4 regions of the Pseudoalteromonas sp. SWYJZ98 genome follow, and region 3 is predicted to be linked to each of the others. Evidence: predicted binding sites of a transcription regulator. Region 3 holds the regulator's gene; each other region holds the start of a gene.
What was found. The regulator sigma-54, encoded in region 3, starts transcription at its own class of promoters, with help from an activator protein. The targets are predictions, from matches to a motif close to GTTGGCACGNNNNTNGNNT.

Region 1 (4,178 bases), on a different contig from region 3:
TAATAGGCGCAAAAAGTACGCCTGCTATTTTTTTATTAATTAAATACGAGGCGCTAGAGTTAATTGCATTATTAAAACTTTGTCGTATTGCTACGTTTTGTGGTGTTTTAGAATGAAACATACAAATAATTGGAGTTACGAACGCAAGCGTTACATAACTAAACTTATACTTGTTGACGACCATTTCTAAAATAAAGGTAAAAAAAAGCGTTACAAATCCACTATACAAACCTTGCACTAATGCAGCTTGAAGAGTGACCGATTTAGCAATGTCTGCCGCGCTATTTGCCCAGTAGGCCCAACTAAAATAAAAAACGAATGACACAACGCCTGACATTATAAGTCGAATATTCAATTAACTACCTCAATATGCGTAAAAGCTTGGTTTAATGATAACACTAGAAGTGATGGTAATATTGTCACTAAATAATAGAGTAATTAATCGCGTATTGTAGATATATAAACAAACTAATGTTAAAGATTTCCTAACTGGCATCAATACAGAATCAGAACACTGCAGTTAGTTAGAAAGCTTAATTGAAGTAAGCAATGGTTTGGCTGAGGGAATTTTGGGAGTGAGTTACAAGAAATAATCACTTAGTTTGAGTAAATTAAAAATTAGATTTTGATAAAAAATATTTAATTTAAAAACTAATATTGTGAGCCGAACAGTACTGTGGCAATTGTATCATTAGGCCTCAGTAGTCGGCTTACACAATATATAATCTGTCATTATTTTTTCGCAATAATGTAGATTGCATGTATTAAACCTGGGAAATAACCTAGCAGTGTTAATAAAATATTTAACCAAAAATGCATACCTAAGCCAACTTGCAAAAACACACCTAATGGCGGTAATAAAACCGAAAGTATTATACGAATAATATCCATGATCAAACTCCATTTAAATTAAGCATTAGAAAGGCGTAAAGCCCAGTGTTAGTGGGCCTTAACTATACTGTATTATTCAGCAACAATAGCTAGTTTATCAACTACGTCACGAACATCTTCAGCATTTTTAGCAATTTTAACTGCTAGTTGTTTTTCAGCTTCAGACTCTACTGAACCGTTCAGAGTTACAATACCATTGTCGGTATCAACATCGATGTCTGTACCACCAACTTCTGAATCAAACAGGAAGCGAGTTGTGATTACAGTGGTGATTTTAGCGTCCGTTAGGTCGTTATCATCATCGTCCATCATGTCTTTGCTTCTATCCTTTGTGTCCATGCTTTTAACAACGGTAAGGCTGTTTTCAACATCAGATACGCCATCTAGGCTAAGTACAAGTTCTTCTGCTAGCTCTTTATCAAGCTCGCTATTAACTTTACCTGTAAGTACTACCTTGCCATTTTTTACATCAGTGTTAATGTCAAAGTTGTTTAGATTAGTGTTCATAAGTAGAACTGTTTCTGCCTTACCATCAATCCAAGCATCTTTACTTTCGTTTTCCCAGCTGTTTGCTTGGGCACCCATAGCCGTAGTACCAAGAACTAGAGCTGCGATAATAGATTTGTTAAATGTTTTCATAATCTTTCTCCTTTTGATTAAAGACACTTTAACTAATGCGAGCTTTAGGCCAACTTTATTTATATATATATTTCAATAACTTGATGTAACCCTGGGATAAGGCACTATCTATAGCTGTGTAACTATTTACAGGCTACTCGGTAAAACTTTCTCAAATAGTGAAAATAACTAGATAATTGCATTTTTGGTTAATCTATCGTTAATATAACAAAACATAAAACACCATTAAAAATTAAACCATTGATAATTAAGATTATTATATTTGGTGCGTGCTTTGCATATAAACATCAGAAGCAGTATTAATAGCAAACATAATAAGGAATGCCCCATGTCTGTAAAAGTCGAAGACCGCCCAATAGAGCAAGTACGCGAACAAGTAATTGATCAATTAATTTATAATTACAGTCATGGGGTGATTTCTGTTGATGCATTTGAGAGACGCTTAGATAACGCGATGGATGCACTTAATAACGAAGCTCTTTTAGCCTTAGTAGAAGATTTAACACTTAATACTGATCAGCAATATAAAGCAGAAAAACAATCGCAATTTACACCACATTATAGTGCACAACAAAACAGTGATGATGATTTTACATTACGCAGCATTTTAGGCTCTAACGAGCGAAGCGGTCAGTGGGTCGTGCCAAAGAATATATATTTGAGTAACTTTATGGGATCGGTGGTGCTAGATTTTACCGATGCCATTTTTGCGCATCAAAATGTAACTATTCACGTTAACTGTATTTTTGGTAGTGATGAGATTTACGTACCAGAGCATGTAAATGTAGTGTCTAAAATGTTTTGTATTTTAAGTAGCCTTGAAAATAAATCTGTGTCGCTTAACAAACGCCAAGGTCCTACTATTCACATTGAAGGAAAGGCAGTAATGGGCTCAGTCGAAGTAAAAATAAAGCGCACAATTAAAGAAAAATTTATGAGCTTTGCTAATGAGCTAAAAACACAACTTGGCGCTGGAAATAATCGTTCATAAAGCCTCGTTAAGCACCGCACTTTGCGGTGGTTAACCTATTATAAATCGTTATTTCGCTCACTCGGGATATCACTTAAATATTCTACAAATTCTACTTCAAACCCTGCGGGGTCAATAAAATAAACATTCTTTCTAAAAGGGTTCTCACTACCTTGCTTACTTAGAGTAAAACCCGCTTTATTTAAGCGCATTACTACTGCGCTTAAATTATTAGTTACATAAGCAAAGTGTGCAAAACCAACTTGATGGCCCGATAAGCTTCTGTTTTCAGCCTCACCATGATCGCTTATCGCAATATAATGCGTGTCATCCCCAAAGTGTACCCAGCGTCTTGGTTTTCCATGCCAATCGCCTCTGCCCTCACTTCTAATCGACCAATGTGGAAATACAGCGCGATAAAATGTAAGCATACTATCTATATCACTCGCGACTAAGTTTACGTGCTCTAAATACATAATGTTATCCTATCAGTTAAGTTAGGAGTACGATAAAACCTCAAGTTAACTTTAGGTAAAGTGTTATTTAAATTTAATTTATTTAAATGCAGATAATTATTTTTTAAAAATATATAAACTTTTCAATCTTGTATAAAAAACAAACACAAGTATTTGGGGTTTATTGTTTACTTTATGGCAAAAGTCGCTAAAATACGCCGGCTGAAATATATAAACGTTCTTTTACAACCCAAAGGTAATACCATGCATCCAATGTTAAACATTGCGGTTCGCGCTGCGCGCAACGCAGGCAAAATTTTACTTCGCGCAAGTGAAGATTTATCAAAAGTTGAAGTGCAACAAAAAGGCGCTAACGACTTAGTAACTAACATTGATAAAGAAGCCGAAGCCGTAATTCGTGACACTATTTTACAGTCTTACCCTACTCACTCAATTGTTGGTGAAGAACTAGGTGAGCATAAAGGCAAGGATGATGATTACCAATGGATTGTAGATCCTATCGATGGAACAACTAACTTCATCAAAGGTATCCCTCATTACGCGGTTTCTATCGCACTTAAAGTTAAAGGTCGTTTAGACCAAGCTGTTATTTATGATCCAATTCGTGGTGAGCTTTTCACTGCATCTCGCGGTCAAGGCACTCAGTTAAACAGTAAACGTCTACGCGTTAGCAAAACTACGGTTCTTGCAGGCACTGTACTTGCTACTGGTTTCCCTTTCAAAAACAAGAACCACATGGATGCATACACTGAAGCGTTTAAAGCATTATTTGTACACACTGCTGATATTCGCCGTGCAGGTTGTTCTGCTTTAGATATGGCATACGTTGCAGCTGGCCGTGTTGATGGATTTTTTGAAATTGGTTTAAAACCTTGGAACTCTGCTGCGGGCGAACTAATGGTTAAAGAAGCGGGCGGTATGGTTGTAGATTTCGCCGGTGGTAATAACTATAACCACAGCGGCAATATTATCTGTGGTTCACCAAAACTGACTCAAGCAATTATCCGCGAAATTCGTCCAGTATTAACTGAGTCGTTACTTCGCTAATTAAATGCTATTAATAGCATACTAAAAAGGAGCCTAGGCTCCTTTTTTTGTGCCTAAAAATAAGGGTTATCGAGCTTAATCTCTATTGTTTTACCTTTTTCGTAAGGTAACGAGTTTAAATCTTTTGCGAAATATTCATCAAATAAAGCATCAAA
Region 2 (4,178 bases), 180 kb from region 3:
AGCGATTAAACGCAAGCGCATGTTAATTAACTCCTAGATTTTTTGTTATGGGAATTTTAATTGAAAACCGGCAACCATGTGGCTCGTTATGCTCAACACTAAGTGTACCTCTTAGCTGTTCAACAGACTCTTTTACAATAGTTAAACCCAGTCCACTGCCTTGCAGCGTAACATTTTTACTGTGTTTACCTTGATAAAATGCGCTGAAAATTTGAGTTTTTTCTTGCTCTTTAATACCGCCCCCTTTATCAAGTACAACGATACAAAGCTGGTTTTGCTCAAGCGCTAAATTAATAGTAACGCTTTGCTTATTATCTGAAAATTTTAAGCCATTTGAAATAAGCTGAATTAAAATCATCTCAATAAGCTCACTAGGTAAAGCAAGCGGTTTGTTAGGTAAAGTGTTTTGCCACTGCAGAGCTTGCTCACGCGCACTTAAGCGATGCTCAAAATGGCTATTAATTTTATTAATAAGATAGCTAAATTCAACTTCGCTTAAGCTGTCTTTACTGGTGCGAATCGCATTATAACTCAGCAAACTGTCAATCATTGTGCGAAGGCGCACCATAGATTGGCTAATAAGCTCAAGCACCGCTTTTTGCTCAGCAGTAATTGGACCTACTATTTCATCAGTTAATAAATCAGTGCCTTCGACCATTGAAGCAAGCGGCGTTTTTAGCTCATGAGTTACATGGCGTAAAAAAGTATCTTTTTGCTGCTCAAGCATATGAAGTTGTTCTTGTACCCATTGGAGCTTTTCTCCTAGCTCAACAAGCTCAGCTGAACCTTTCACAGATATTTTTTGCTGCCAATGCCCCTGCCCAAGCTTATCAATAACCGTAGTTAACCCTTTTAGCCGCCCACTTATGCGCCATAAAAAACCTCCCCCAACAATTAAAGTCAGTGGAATAAGTGCCACCAGCCAGTTTATAAATGACGCTTGCAGGCTTGTAAGCTCATTTTGGTTATTGGTAATTTGCGCTTCGTTTTTATCACGTAACCATAAAGTAAGCTCAGCAACTAAGTCGCTCACTGGCACAAATAGCTCAGCTTGTTGTTGTTTTTGCTCAACGAGTTTTACATGCGCGGTTTGTAAGGTGGTATATAAGCGTTGCCATTGGTGGATATACTCTTTATTCGTGTTTACAAATTTGAGTTCATCAATGCTTTGTAGGGATGATTGCCATTTATCGACAATGAGCTTATCAAGCGATTCACTTTTTAATACCCAGTTTTGCCTAGTGGCGCGTTCAAGACTGTTGAGTTCTTGCTTTAAAGTGTTAAACGATTTGGTAACTTGGTAGTTGCTACTCACAATACTTTGAGTAACCGCTAATTGCTTATTAAGCGCATTTAAAAATACGATCACCACTACAGAAAGCGGGAGTAACGAAAGCAGCATACTCATTGCAAATTGCCCAATTAAATTAGGCCGCCAGTTAAGCATTGCATGGTATTTTTTAGCTATGGTTGCTGGCATTTCGTTTAGTCCTTTTAAGTTAAGCGTTCTATTATTAAGTGCTTACCTTATACACTAGCTGAACCAGCAATTATATTTAATACGATTAACAGCCAGCACTACAAAACAATGTGTCGCCAAATAGAGACAACGTAACTCGTTGATTTTAATAAACTCCCTTTTAACCCCATTAAATAGTGTTGCAAAAGGCACACAAAAATTACAATAAACCCAGTAAAAACTTCTCACTGGCTTAAAGAAAAAACAATAACCAATTGAAAAATAACAACAATTATTATTGGCACCATTTTTGTAATAGGAGTAATAACTTTAATCAATAAGGAAATAATTATGAACAAACGCATTTTAGTAATTTCATCATTACTACTGGCTTTAGGCTTTTTAGGCGCTAATGCACACGCAATGGACGTTCACGCGACTTTTAACGAACTTGATAAAGACAGTAACGGCACATTAAGTGAAGCCGAAGCAGGTGAAGATGCTGTGTTACACGAGAATTTTTCTCAAATTGATACTAATCAAGATGGGCAATTGTCGCTAGATGAATTCAAAAAATTTATTCAATAAACTTATTTAATAAGGAACGTGATTATGAAACAACTTATAGCCGCTTTTTCATTAATGTTTTTAGCAATTAGTGCCACCGTAATTGCATCGCCAACAAATGTGCGTTTTGCCCACTTAGATAAAGACATGGACGGACAAATATCAATTGCAGAAGCAAAGGAAGACAAGGAAGTAATGAGACAATTTGCCGACTTAGATGAAGACGGTGATGAAAAAATCTCAAAAAAAGAATTTGAAAGCTTTAAACCTTAATGAGTAATTACTGATTAAGCTTTACTTAAGCTTGTTATAGGTAAACTGGAATTAAAAGCATTTGCCATAATCCCTGAGGGAGTGTGTAAAAGGATTTAATGTTGGGAGTTAAATTACGGCAAGTGCTTTTTCCTTTTCACTTTATTTTACCCACAAACTTTAAATACATCTTTTGGAAGGAACACCATGAAGATACTTCCCCTTATTATAAGCATCTTAATGCTATTAAGCTTTGATGCCGCTGCACTTGATGTAAAGCAACGCTTTGATCACCTCGATAGCGACAAAAGTGGCTATTTAACGCATAACGAACTTGATCCCCAACCACAACTATTAAACACATTTGTAAAATGGGACAAAAACCAAGATAACCAAATTTCGTTAATCGAATTTAAAAATTACCTTACCAATAACCTCTACTGAGTATTTTTCATGAAAAAAACAAGCTATATAGCGCTTTTTGCGTTTGGTATTTTTAGCACATTAGGCTTTGCTGCAAGCAACAATGTTGCAGAGCAATTTGAAAAACTTGATAGAAACCAGGATGGTTTTTTAACACGTTCAGAAACCGCTGTAGACCCTGCTTTGTGGTCTCGGTTTTCAAGCTACGATCAAGACAAAGACGGCAAGCTAACGCTAAGTGAATACAGTTTATACGCTAGTAAATAAACCCTTTCAAAAGCTAGATATTTTATGTTCTAGCTTTACTGCTTTTTTCTTCATCATAATTTGTCTCACATATTAGTATTATAAAGTTGGGTTTGCTAGTGTTAACGCACTAACAATAAAAAATAATGCCTTATGTCGCTCAAAAAAATAATAAAACCACTCATACTAGCCAGCCTTTGCGCTAGTTCTAGTTACACTCTTGCACAAACAAAAGTAATTTATAACGCAAATGGTTATACCCCTTTATACCAAGGTGAAGTACAGCAGTTTACTACCCTCGTTATTAAAAATGGCAAGGTAGTAAAACTAGGTAGCGATACACTTAAAGATAGCTACCCAGATGCCAAGCTAATTGACGCGCACGGTAATACCTTATTACCAGGCTTAATTGATGCTCATGGGCACGTTATTGGCCTTGGCGATAATTTATCGCAACTTGATGTACGCGGTGCAAAATCGGTTGATGAAGTAACGAATAAACTAAAAGTATTTGCCGATAACAAACAAGGTTGGATTATAGGGCGAGGTTGGAACCAAGAGCTATGGCCTGATACACGCTTTCCTACGGCTAAAGATTTAGACAAAGTAGTTAACGATCGACCTGTGGTGCTTTCTCGAGTTGATAGCCACGCCATTTGGGTTAATTCAAAAGCGCTCGAACTTGCTGGTATTACCGCCCAAACAAAAGCGCCTGAAGGCGGTGAGATAATTAAAGACGAATTTGGCAATCCTACGGGTATTTTTGTAGACAAAGCAGAATCGCTAATTACCCAGCATATGCCAGCCCCTTCAAAACAAGATATAAGTGACTCACTAGATGCAGCAGGTAAACATTTATTAAGTTTAGGCATTACCTCTACTCACGATGCAGGTATTGATAAAACCACCTGGGAGGTTTACAAAGAGCGCGGCGACCTTGGTAATTTACCACTACGCATTGTGGCAATGTTAAGTGGTGCAAGCCCTGATTTAGACACAATGTTAAAGGCAGGCCGATACCACGACAAAAATGACTTTATGGAAATTCGCAGTGTTAAAGTTTACGCCGATGGCGCACTGGGCTCTCGTGGTGCAGCACTTATTGAAGAATATGCAGACAGACCTGGTCACCATGGTTTAATGCTTGAAACACAAGAGAAACTCGAAGCACTCTTTACACAAAGCTTTAAAAGCGGCTTTAGCGCAAATACTCACGCCATTGGCGACAAAG
Region 3 (4,178 bases):
AAAGCATTACCTACGACATAGAGCAGCAGCTCATCAGTGCCGAAAAAGATGAAAACTCAACTGACCGCGTTCACACAATTTTAGTACCGATCGAAACTAAAAAAAGTAAAAAAGGCGATAAAGGTCAACCATGAGCACATTAAAAGCAGAACTATTGGCAAAAAGCTATAAAGGTCGTGAAGTTGTAAAAAACGTCGGCCTTGAAGTACAAGCTGGCAGTATAGTTGGCTTACTTGGCCCTAACGGTGCTGGTAAAACAACGACTTTTTATATGATTGTAGGGCTTGTTCCTAGCGACAAAGGTAAAATATCTATTGATGATAACGATATTACTCTTTTACCTATGCATAGTCGTGCTAGATTAGGCATAGGCTACTTACCACAAGAGTCATCGATTTTTAGAAAGCTGACTGTTTATCAAAACTTAATGGCCATTTTAGAAACGCGCAAAGAACTAAATAAACAAGCCAGAGAAGACACGCTCAATAACTTATTAGATGAATTTAGCATACAACACATTCGTGATAGCCAAGGTATGGCATTATCGGGTGGAGAGCGTCGTCGTGTAGAAATAGCACGAGCACTGGCAGCAGATCCTAAATTTATATTACTGGATGAACCGTTTGCCGGTGTTGACCCTATTTCGGTATTAGATATAAAGAAAATAATAGAACATCTTAAAAATCGTGGGATTGGTGTATTAATTACCGACCATAACGTAAGAGAGACCCTTGATGTTTGTGAAAAAGCCTACATTGTTTCTCATGGGGAGCTGATTGCATCAGGTACTCCAGAACACGTATTAAATGATAAAACAGTACGCGATGTTTACTTAGGCGAGCAATTTAGGCTGTAACATTTACGCCATGTCTTTAAGCATCTGCTAGTATTAATTATAACAACATAAAAGGATTGTTAGAGATACATGAGGCAATCACTACAGCTGCGCATGGGCCAGCAACTTACAATGACTCCACAGTTGCAACAAGCTATTCGTTTGTTGCAACTCAGTACATTGGATCTCCAGCAAGAAATACAAGAAGCTCTCGACAGTAATCCACTATTAGAGGTTGAAGAGGCAGACTATTCTGAAGACGCTGCTGGTAAAAACGAGCAAAAAGCTGATACCGATGACATAACTGTTAGCGCATCTGCTGATGATGCTCCGAGCGAATACGAACAAGATACTGGTGAAGCACTTGCAAAAGACACGCTAAGTGACGACATGGCTATGGATGTTAGTTGGGATGAGTACATGAGTGCCGCCCCAGCAGCCTCATCAGGTCCAATGCCTGAAGACGAATCTATATACCAAGGCGCCTCTACTGAAACGCTCCATGAGTATTTAATGTGGCAATTACAACTAACGCCATTTAGCCCTACCGATGAAGCCATCGCGATTGCGATTGTAGAGGCCGTCGATGATTCAGGTATTTTAACTCTCAGTTGCGAAGAAATTTTAGAAAGCTTTAATCAAGAAAACGAAGATGATAACGAAGTCGAACTTGATGAAATTGAAGCGGTATTAAAACGCATTCAACTGTTTGATCCTGTTGGTATTGCTGCACGTAGTTTACAAGAGTGTTTGTGTATTCAGCTTAATCAATTTGATAAAGAAACACCTTACATTAATGAAACGAAAATGATTTTAACCGAGCATATTGATCTATTAGCAGCTCGCGACTATCGTACATTAATGAAAAAAACTAAGCTTAAAGAAGAAGAGCTTAAAGAAGTGATGACACTAATACATACTCTCAACCCAAAACCTGCAGATACTATTGTAAGGGAAGAATCTGAGTATGTTATTCCTGATGTGTCAGTTAAAAAAATTAAAGGTCGCTGGGTTGTCGAATTAAACCCAGATAGCATGCCTAAAATTCGTGTTAATAGCCAATACGCGGCAATGTCTCGCACTGTAAAATCAAGTGGCGACAGCCAGTTTATTCGCTCACATTTACAAGAAGCTAAATGGTTTATTAAAAGCTTAGAAAGTAGAAACGACACGCTATTAAAAGTTACTAATTGTATTGTTAAGCAACAACAAGGATTTTTTGAACATGGCCCTGAAGCCATGAAACCAATGGTTTTAAATGATGTCGCTGAAATGGTAGAAATGCACGAATCGACAATTTCGCGTGTGACTACTCAAAAGTACATGCATACACCCCGTGGTATATTTGAGCTTAAATATTTTTTCTCAAGCCATGTAAGTACTGAAAACGGTGGTGAATGTTCATCTACAGCAATACGTGCGCTTATCCGAAAATTAATCGCAGCAGAAAACTCAGCAAAACCATTGAGTGATAGCAAAATAGCGGATATATTGGCTGAGCAAGGAATTAAAGTAGCAAGACGTACAATCGCAAAATACCGTGAATCTCTTGCTATTCCACCGTCAAATCAGCGTAAAAGTCTGATTTAAGACGCTAAACTAAGAGGGTAATGCTTATGCAACTAAACTTAACTGGTCGTCACGTAGAATTAACCGATTCACTAAGAGACTATATTAATACTAAATTTGCGAAGCTTGAAAGACACTCTGATCATATTAATAATGTTCATGTCATTCTCGATGTAGAAAAATTAAATCAAAAAGCAGAAGCCACAATACACGTAAGCGGTGCTGAGCTATTTGCCTCTACAGAACATCAAGATATGTATGCCGCTATTGACTCGTTGATCGACAAGCTCGATCGCCAAGTAATCAAACACAAAGAGAAGCTTGCTCGACACTAATATGATGAAATTAAGTTCACTTATATGCCAGGACTGCAGCAAAGCTGCGGTCCTTTTTAATAGCAAAAAAAGAATTTTAGAGTTCATTAGCGAACTTGCTCACGACAAACTTCCGTATTTACCGCAACAAGATATTCTTAACGCTTTAATGAGCAGAGAGAAATTAGGTAGTACAGGTATAGGGCGTGGCATTGCTATTCCTCATGGAAGAATGAGCGGTGCAGAAGAGCCTTTGGCTTTAGTGCTCGTTAGCGAAACTCCAATAAACTTTGATGCAATCGATAATCGCCCTGTTGATATTTTTGTCGCACTCATCGTACCAGATGGCGATAACCAGCAGCACTTAAAGACTCTAGCAACCATTGCTGATAAACTAAACAACAAAGATTTTTGTAAACAGTTACGCAGTGCAAAATCTGATACTGAGCTTTACCAAGTTATTGTCGATCAATCATAGTTTTATAAAGGGTGTTAAATGGAGTTAATTATCATAAGCGGCCGTTCTGGTTCTGGAAAGTCGGTTGCTTTGCGCATTGTAGAAGATTTAGGTTATTATTGCGTAGATAATATTCCAGTAAACCTACTACCTTCATTAGTTCGCAGTGTGTCTGATAGCTACGATAAAATTGCTGTTAGCATAGATGTGCGCAACATCCCTAAAGAACAAGATGAATTTAACGATATTCTTGAATACTTGCCTGGCTTTGCAAACCCTACGTTGTTTTATTTAGATAGCGACGATCAGACATTGATCAAACGCTTTTCTGAAACACGCAGATTACACCCACTATCAATAGACTCGTTGCCCCTTGATTTAGCCATCAAAAAAGAAAAAGAATTACTTGATGTATTAACCACTCGCGCCGACTTTATGATAGATACGACTGATTTAAGTGTTCATCAACTCGCTGAATCTATTCGTGAAAAGATTTTAGGTAAAAAAGATAAGCAACTGATTGTCACATTTGAATCATTTGGTTTTAAACACGGTATACCAAAAGAAGCAGACTACGTATTTGATGCACGCTTTTTACCAAATCCACACTGGGAACCAGAGTTAAAGCCTTTAAATGGGTTAGATCAACCGGTTAAAGACTATTTAGCTAATCACAGCATAGTGCAAAAATTCACATGGCAAATTCAAACATTTGTACAAACGTGGTTACCACATTTAGAACGAAATAACCGCAGTTATTTAACCATTGCTATTGGGTGTACAGGCGGGCAACATCGCTCTGTGTATTTAGCGCAAACTATCGGTGAAAGTTTCGCAATGACACATCCCAATGTAAAAATTCGCCATCGCGAGCAAGAAAAATAATATAGCTGAATAATCACCTGTTCAGCTTAGGTAGAGTAAGTTATGCATTGTGAAGATACCTTTTTAATAAAAAACAAATTAGGCTTACACGCCAGAGCAGCTACTGTGCTTGCGCAAT
Region 4 (4,178 bases), on a different contig from region 3:
AACGAATATTCGTATAAACTGTATTAATCCAGGCGCTACTCGCACTTCTATGCGTGCTGCTGCATACCCAGGAGAAGATAGAGACGCGCTTGCTACACCAGAAGATTTAATGCCAACCTACTTATACTTGATGAGCGATGATTCTAGTAAAGTGAATGGCGAATCGTTAGATGCACAAGTAAAAAAGTAATTTAGTGTTTAAAAAATTTATACAACACACATTAAAAAAGCCGCAATTAGCGGCTTTTTTGTGTTCAATAAATAACTAATTTATTATTTACGTTTAGTAGGCTTAACACGTTGATTGTGTTTTTTAACTGCTTTGCGGATCTGGTTGATTTTAGCGCGTTTATCTTTGCGTTTTTCAGGCATAACAGAAAGCTTAGTTTGTGTCTCGCGCCCTAATTTAACGGTTTTGCGTAAGTAGTTTACTGTTTCTAAATCATACTCCATCCAACCACCTTGTGGCACGCGCTTATCAAGCTCTAGTTTACCGTAACGAATACGAATAAGACGAGATACTTCCGCATCTTGAGACTGCCATAAACGACGTACTTCACGGTTACGCCCTTCATTTAACGTTACGTTAAACCAGCGGTTAACGCCTTCGCCACCCATAGGGGTTACAGTCGTGAATTTGGCTGGACCATCTTCAAGCTCAACACCACGTAGTAAGTTTTTAACCGTTTCATTGGTTACTTCACCAAATACACGCGCAGAGTATTCACGCTCTACTTCATAGCTTGGATGCATTAAACGGTTAGCTAATTCACCATCATTAGTAAAGAGCATCAAACCCGATGTATTAACGTCTAAACGACCCACTGCAATCCAACGTTCACCATCAATGCGAGGAAGTCGATCAAATACTGTACGACGCCCTTCTGGATCTTTACGTGTGCTTAACTCACCTTCTGGTTTGTTATACATAATTACACGACAGATTCTATCTGCTTTTTCTTCAATCTTTACAGTGTGTCCGTCAACACGAATCAAATCGGTTTCTTCAACACGGTCACCTAACTTTGCCACTTTACCGTTTACGCTAACGCGGTTTGCGTCAATGTATTTTTCCATTTCACGGCGTGAGCCTACGCCTGCACGGGCTAAGACTTTTTGTAACTTTTCACCTTGTATAATACTCATTCGGATGGTTCTCTCACAGAAGGATCGCTCAATAACTGGTTAATTTTACTTTGCTGCTCAGTTGGCAACGCAGGTAAATTTTCAAGCCCAGTTAACGAAAAATAATCTAAAAATTGCTTAGTAGTTGCATATAAAGCCGGCTTTCCCGGAACCTCTTTATGCCCTACCACTTTAACCCACTCTCTTTCGAGTAAGGTTTTAATAATATTCGAACCCGTAGTAACACCTCTTACTTGCTCAATTTCGCCGCGTGTAATGGGCTGCCTGTATGCAATAAGTGATAATGTTTCCAGTAAAGCACGTGAATACTTAGGCGCGCGCTCTTGCCACAAGTTATTTAACCAAGGGCTTAAACTACTGCATGCCTGAAACCGATACCCACTACCAACTTCAACTAAGCGAATACCACGAGTTTGAAAATGTTCTTGTATTGTATCTATTGCGTCGTTTATTCGCGCCATAGAAATAGCTAAATCTATTAATACAGTGTCTTTAAGGTGGCGTTTACTCACAGGCTTATCTGCAACAAAAATAGCTGCTTCAATGATCTCAACTAGTTGTTCATCACTAATTCGCCGACCCGCCATACACACTCTTAACAAATAAAAACACACAGCCATCTATTATGACAGAACAACACCAAACTAGGAAAATATATCTATCAAATAACTAAATTTAAAACACAAAAAAGCCAGTGACTAGCACTGGCTTTAATCTTACTTACTAAAATGGTAACTATTAGTTACTTTTAAAAGCTTCTAATGCATCATCTTCAGCTACTGCGTTACCATATTTTTTAATGTAACCCATAAACTCGCTTTTACTGATGCGCTTATCTTGGTTTTTATCCATGTAACCAAAATGATTTGAAATATCATCATCGTTACCTTCAACTACCGAGATATAGCCATTGCTGTCGTTATCTAGACTTGCAAAGCTGCTTTCAATTTTATCGAATTTAGCAATTTCAGCTTTAAATGCCGACTCACTTACTTCAGAATCAGTGGCTACTTTACCATTGTTTAACTTCATGTAAGTGTTGAATTCTTTGCGGCTAATTTCGTTATCCATATTGGTATCAATATTTGAAAAATGGCCCCAAATGCTATCGTCATCAGCTTCAACTTTTGAGATGTAGCCATCGCTGTCATTATCTAAACTTGCAAAGTCACTGTCTATTCTTTCAAGACCTTGATTAGATGAACAAGCCGCTAGGCTTAATGATGCTAAAATAGTGGCTGCTAATGTTAACTTTTTCATAAGACGTATCCTTCGTAATTAATTAAATGTCACTTTAACTAATACAAATCCAATGCCAATAATAGTTAACTTATAATAATCAACAACTTAATCTCATTCTGTATATTTATTAAACAGTTTCAGTAAGTTAAGCTTGCAAGCTTTGCAAACAACCTTGTAATTTTTGCAAAAAAACACCCGGTAAAAACCAGGCATTTCAATTTTACTTATATAGTTAAGCTAACAATTAGATTGCTGCGTTTTGGTAGCGTTTAACAAACTCAGTAACTTTTTGGCCATTACATTTTAATGAGTTTAGGTTACCAATTTTTTGACGAACAGGTGCTAAACCTTGTTTTAAAGCCGTCATACATAATTGAGTTTCTTGTTGAGCGTCTTTTGCAAATACTTCTACTTTCTCAACTGATGCGTTGCTTAATGTCGTTTTTTTAGCAATATCACGAATATCTTCACCATTACATAAAATGCTTTTAGAAAAACGAGATAGGTAAACACCGTGCTGGGCAGCTTCTTTACGAGCAACGCTAAAGCCTTCGTTTGCACTTAGTACACATAACTTAGACTCAATTTTGTTATCTTGGCTAAAGTAAGTATTGCTTTGAGCTGACGCAGTTGCAGATGCTAGTAAAGCAGTGGCTAAAAGTAGTTGAGTTTTCATGAGAGATCCTATTTGAACGAGCTAAACAAGTGAATTTTGCGCATTATATATTCAATAAAGTTAAGTTCAATTGAATTTTTTATTTATTTAAATAATTAATATTGTATTCACAATGTTTAAACTTTACCCATCATTTGATCAACATTTGCGCAGCTATTATCTCAATTCAGTCATGTTATGTACGCGTATTTACTGATACAATTTAATCTATTAAATAGATCCAATTTTAAGGTAAATTTTATGAAAGTGATTTCTTTCAATATCAATGGTCTGCGTGCTCGTCTTCACCAATTACAAGCAATTATCGACAAACATCAACCAGACGTTATTGGCTTGCAAGAGATTAAAGTTCACGACGAAGCATTCCCACTAGAAGATGTACAAAAAATGGGATATCACGTCTACTTTCATGGCCAAAAAGCCCATTATGGCGTAGCTATGTTATGCAAAAAAGAGCCTAAATCGGTCTTAAAAGGCTTTGCTACCGATACAGAGGAATCGCAAAAACGCATGATAAGCGTCACTGTTGAACAAGATAACGGTCGCGACCTTACCGTCATGAATGGCTATTTCCCACAAGGTGATAATATTAATCACGAAACTAAATTCCCTTATAAACGCCAATTTTATAAAGATTTAATGACACACCTTGAAACCAATCACACACCCGATCAAGACGTCATCGTTATGGGTGATATCAACATATCACCTACCGATTTAGATATTGGTATTGGCGAAGTAAATGCTAAACGTTGGTTAAAAACGGGTAAATGTTCTTTCCAACCGGTAGAGCGTGAATGGCTTGCAACATTACTTAATTGGGGTTTTAAAGACACCTTTAGAGAGCAAAACCCCGAAACAGACGATCAATACTCGTGGTTTGACTATCGCTCTAAAGGGTTTGTAGATAATCGAGGACTTCGTATAGATGTAGTGCTTGCAACCAATGAGCTTGCAGCACGCTGCATAGATACAGGTATTGATTACGAACTTCGCGGTATTGAAAAACCCTCAGATCATGCCCCTATATGGTCAACATTTAAGTAATTATTATGCTCAGCCTAACAATGCAGGGGCTACTTTGGGCTCTTGTGATTATTATTGCTCTATTAAG

Region 1: a site for sigma-54 is predicted at 1,566-1,584, ahead of I6F10_RS10410 (BON domain-containing protein). Genes of this name have one in related genera too.
Region 2: a site for sigma-54 is predicted at 1,757-1,775, ahead of I6F10_RS00310 (EF-hand domain-containing protein). Genes of this name have one in related genera too.
Region 4: a site for sigma-54 is predicted at 2,448-2,466, ahead of I6F10_RS02765 (EF-hand domain-containing protein). Genes of this name have one in related genera too.

Annotation. Positions count from the first base shown of each region.
Region 1 is NZ_JADYXA010000014.1:855-5,032, forward strand. Features, by position in the region: gene I6F10_RS10400 (hypothetical protein) at 1-355, opposite strand, end outside; gene I6F10_RS10405 (YqaE/Pmp3 family membrane protein) at 733-891, opposite strand; gene I6F10_RS10410 (BON domain-containing protein) at 964-1,530, opposite strand; gene I6F10_RS10415 (LiaF domain-containing protein) at 1,859-2,521, shown strand; gene I6F10_RS10420 (VOC family protein) at 2,560-2,976, opposite strand; gene suhB (inositol-1-monophosphatase) at 3,220-4,023, shown strand; gene I6F10_RS10430 (substrate-binding periplasmic protein) at 4,077-4,178, opposite strand, start outside.
Region 2 is NZ_JADYXA010000001.1:63,586-67,763, forward strand. Features, by position in the region: gene I6F10_RS00300 (hypothetical protein) at 1-21, opposite strand, end outside; gene I6F10_RS00305 (sensor histidine kinase) at 23-1,480, opposite strand; gene I6F10_RS00310 (EF-hand domain-containing protein) at 1,811-2,047, shown strand; gene I6F10_RS00315 (hypothetical protein) at 2,072-2,299, shown strand; gene I6F10_RS00320 (EF-hand domain-containing protein) at 2,486-2,722, shown strand; gene I6F10_RS00325 (EF-hand domain-containing protein) at 2,732-2,968, shown strand; gene I6F10_RS00330 (amidohydrolase) at 3,101-4,178, shown strand, end outside.
Region 3 is NZ_JADYXA010000001.1:241,179-245,356, forward strand. Features, by position in the region: gene lptA (lipopolysaccharide transport periplasmic protein LptA) at 1-134, shown strand, start outside; gene lptB (LPS export ABC transporter ATP-binding protein) at 131-856, shown strand; gene I6F10_RS01160 (RNA polymerase factor sigma-54) at 926-2,425, shown strand; gene hpf (ribosome hibernation promoting factor) at 2,452-2,739, shown strand; gene ptsN (PTS IIA-like nitrogen regulatory protein PtsN) at 2,744-3,196, shown strand; gene rapZ (RNase adapter RapZ) at 3,215-4,060, shown strand; gene I6F10_RS01180 (HPr family phosphocarrier protein) at 4,103-4,178, shown strand, end outside.
Region 4 is NZ_JADYXA010000002.1:234,689-238,866, reverse strand. Features, by position in the region: gene I6F10_RS02780 (YciK family oxidoreductase) at 1-190, shown strand, start outside; gene rluB (23S rRNA pseudouridine(2605) synthase RluB) at 274-1,146, opposite strand; gene scpB (SMC-Scp complex subunit ScpB) at 1,143-1,733, opposite strand; gene I6F10_RS02765 (EF-hand domain-containing protein) at 1,885-2,406, opposite strand; gene I6F10_RS02760 (hypothetical protein) at 2,633-3,064, opposite strand; gene xthA (exodeoxyribonuclease III) at 3,305-4,111, shown strand; gene I6F10_RS02750 (energy-coupling factor ABC transporter permease) at 4,117-4,178, shown strand, end outside.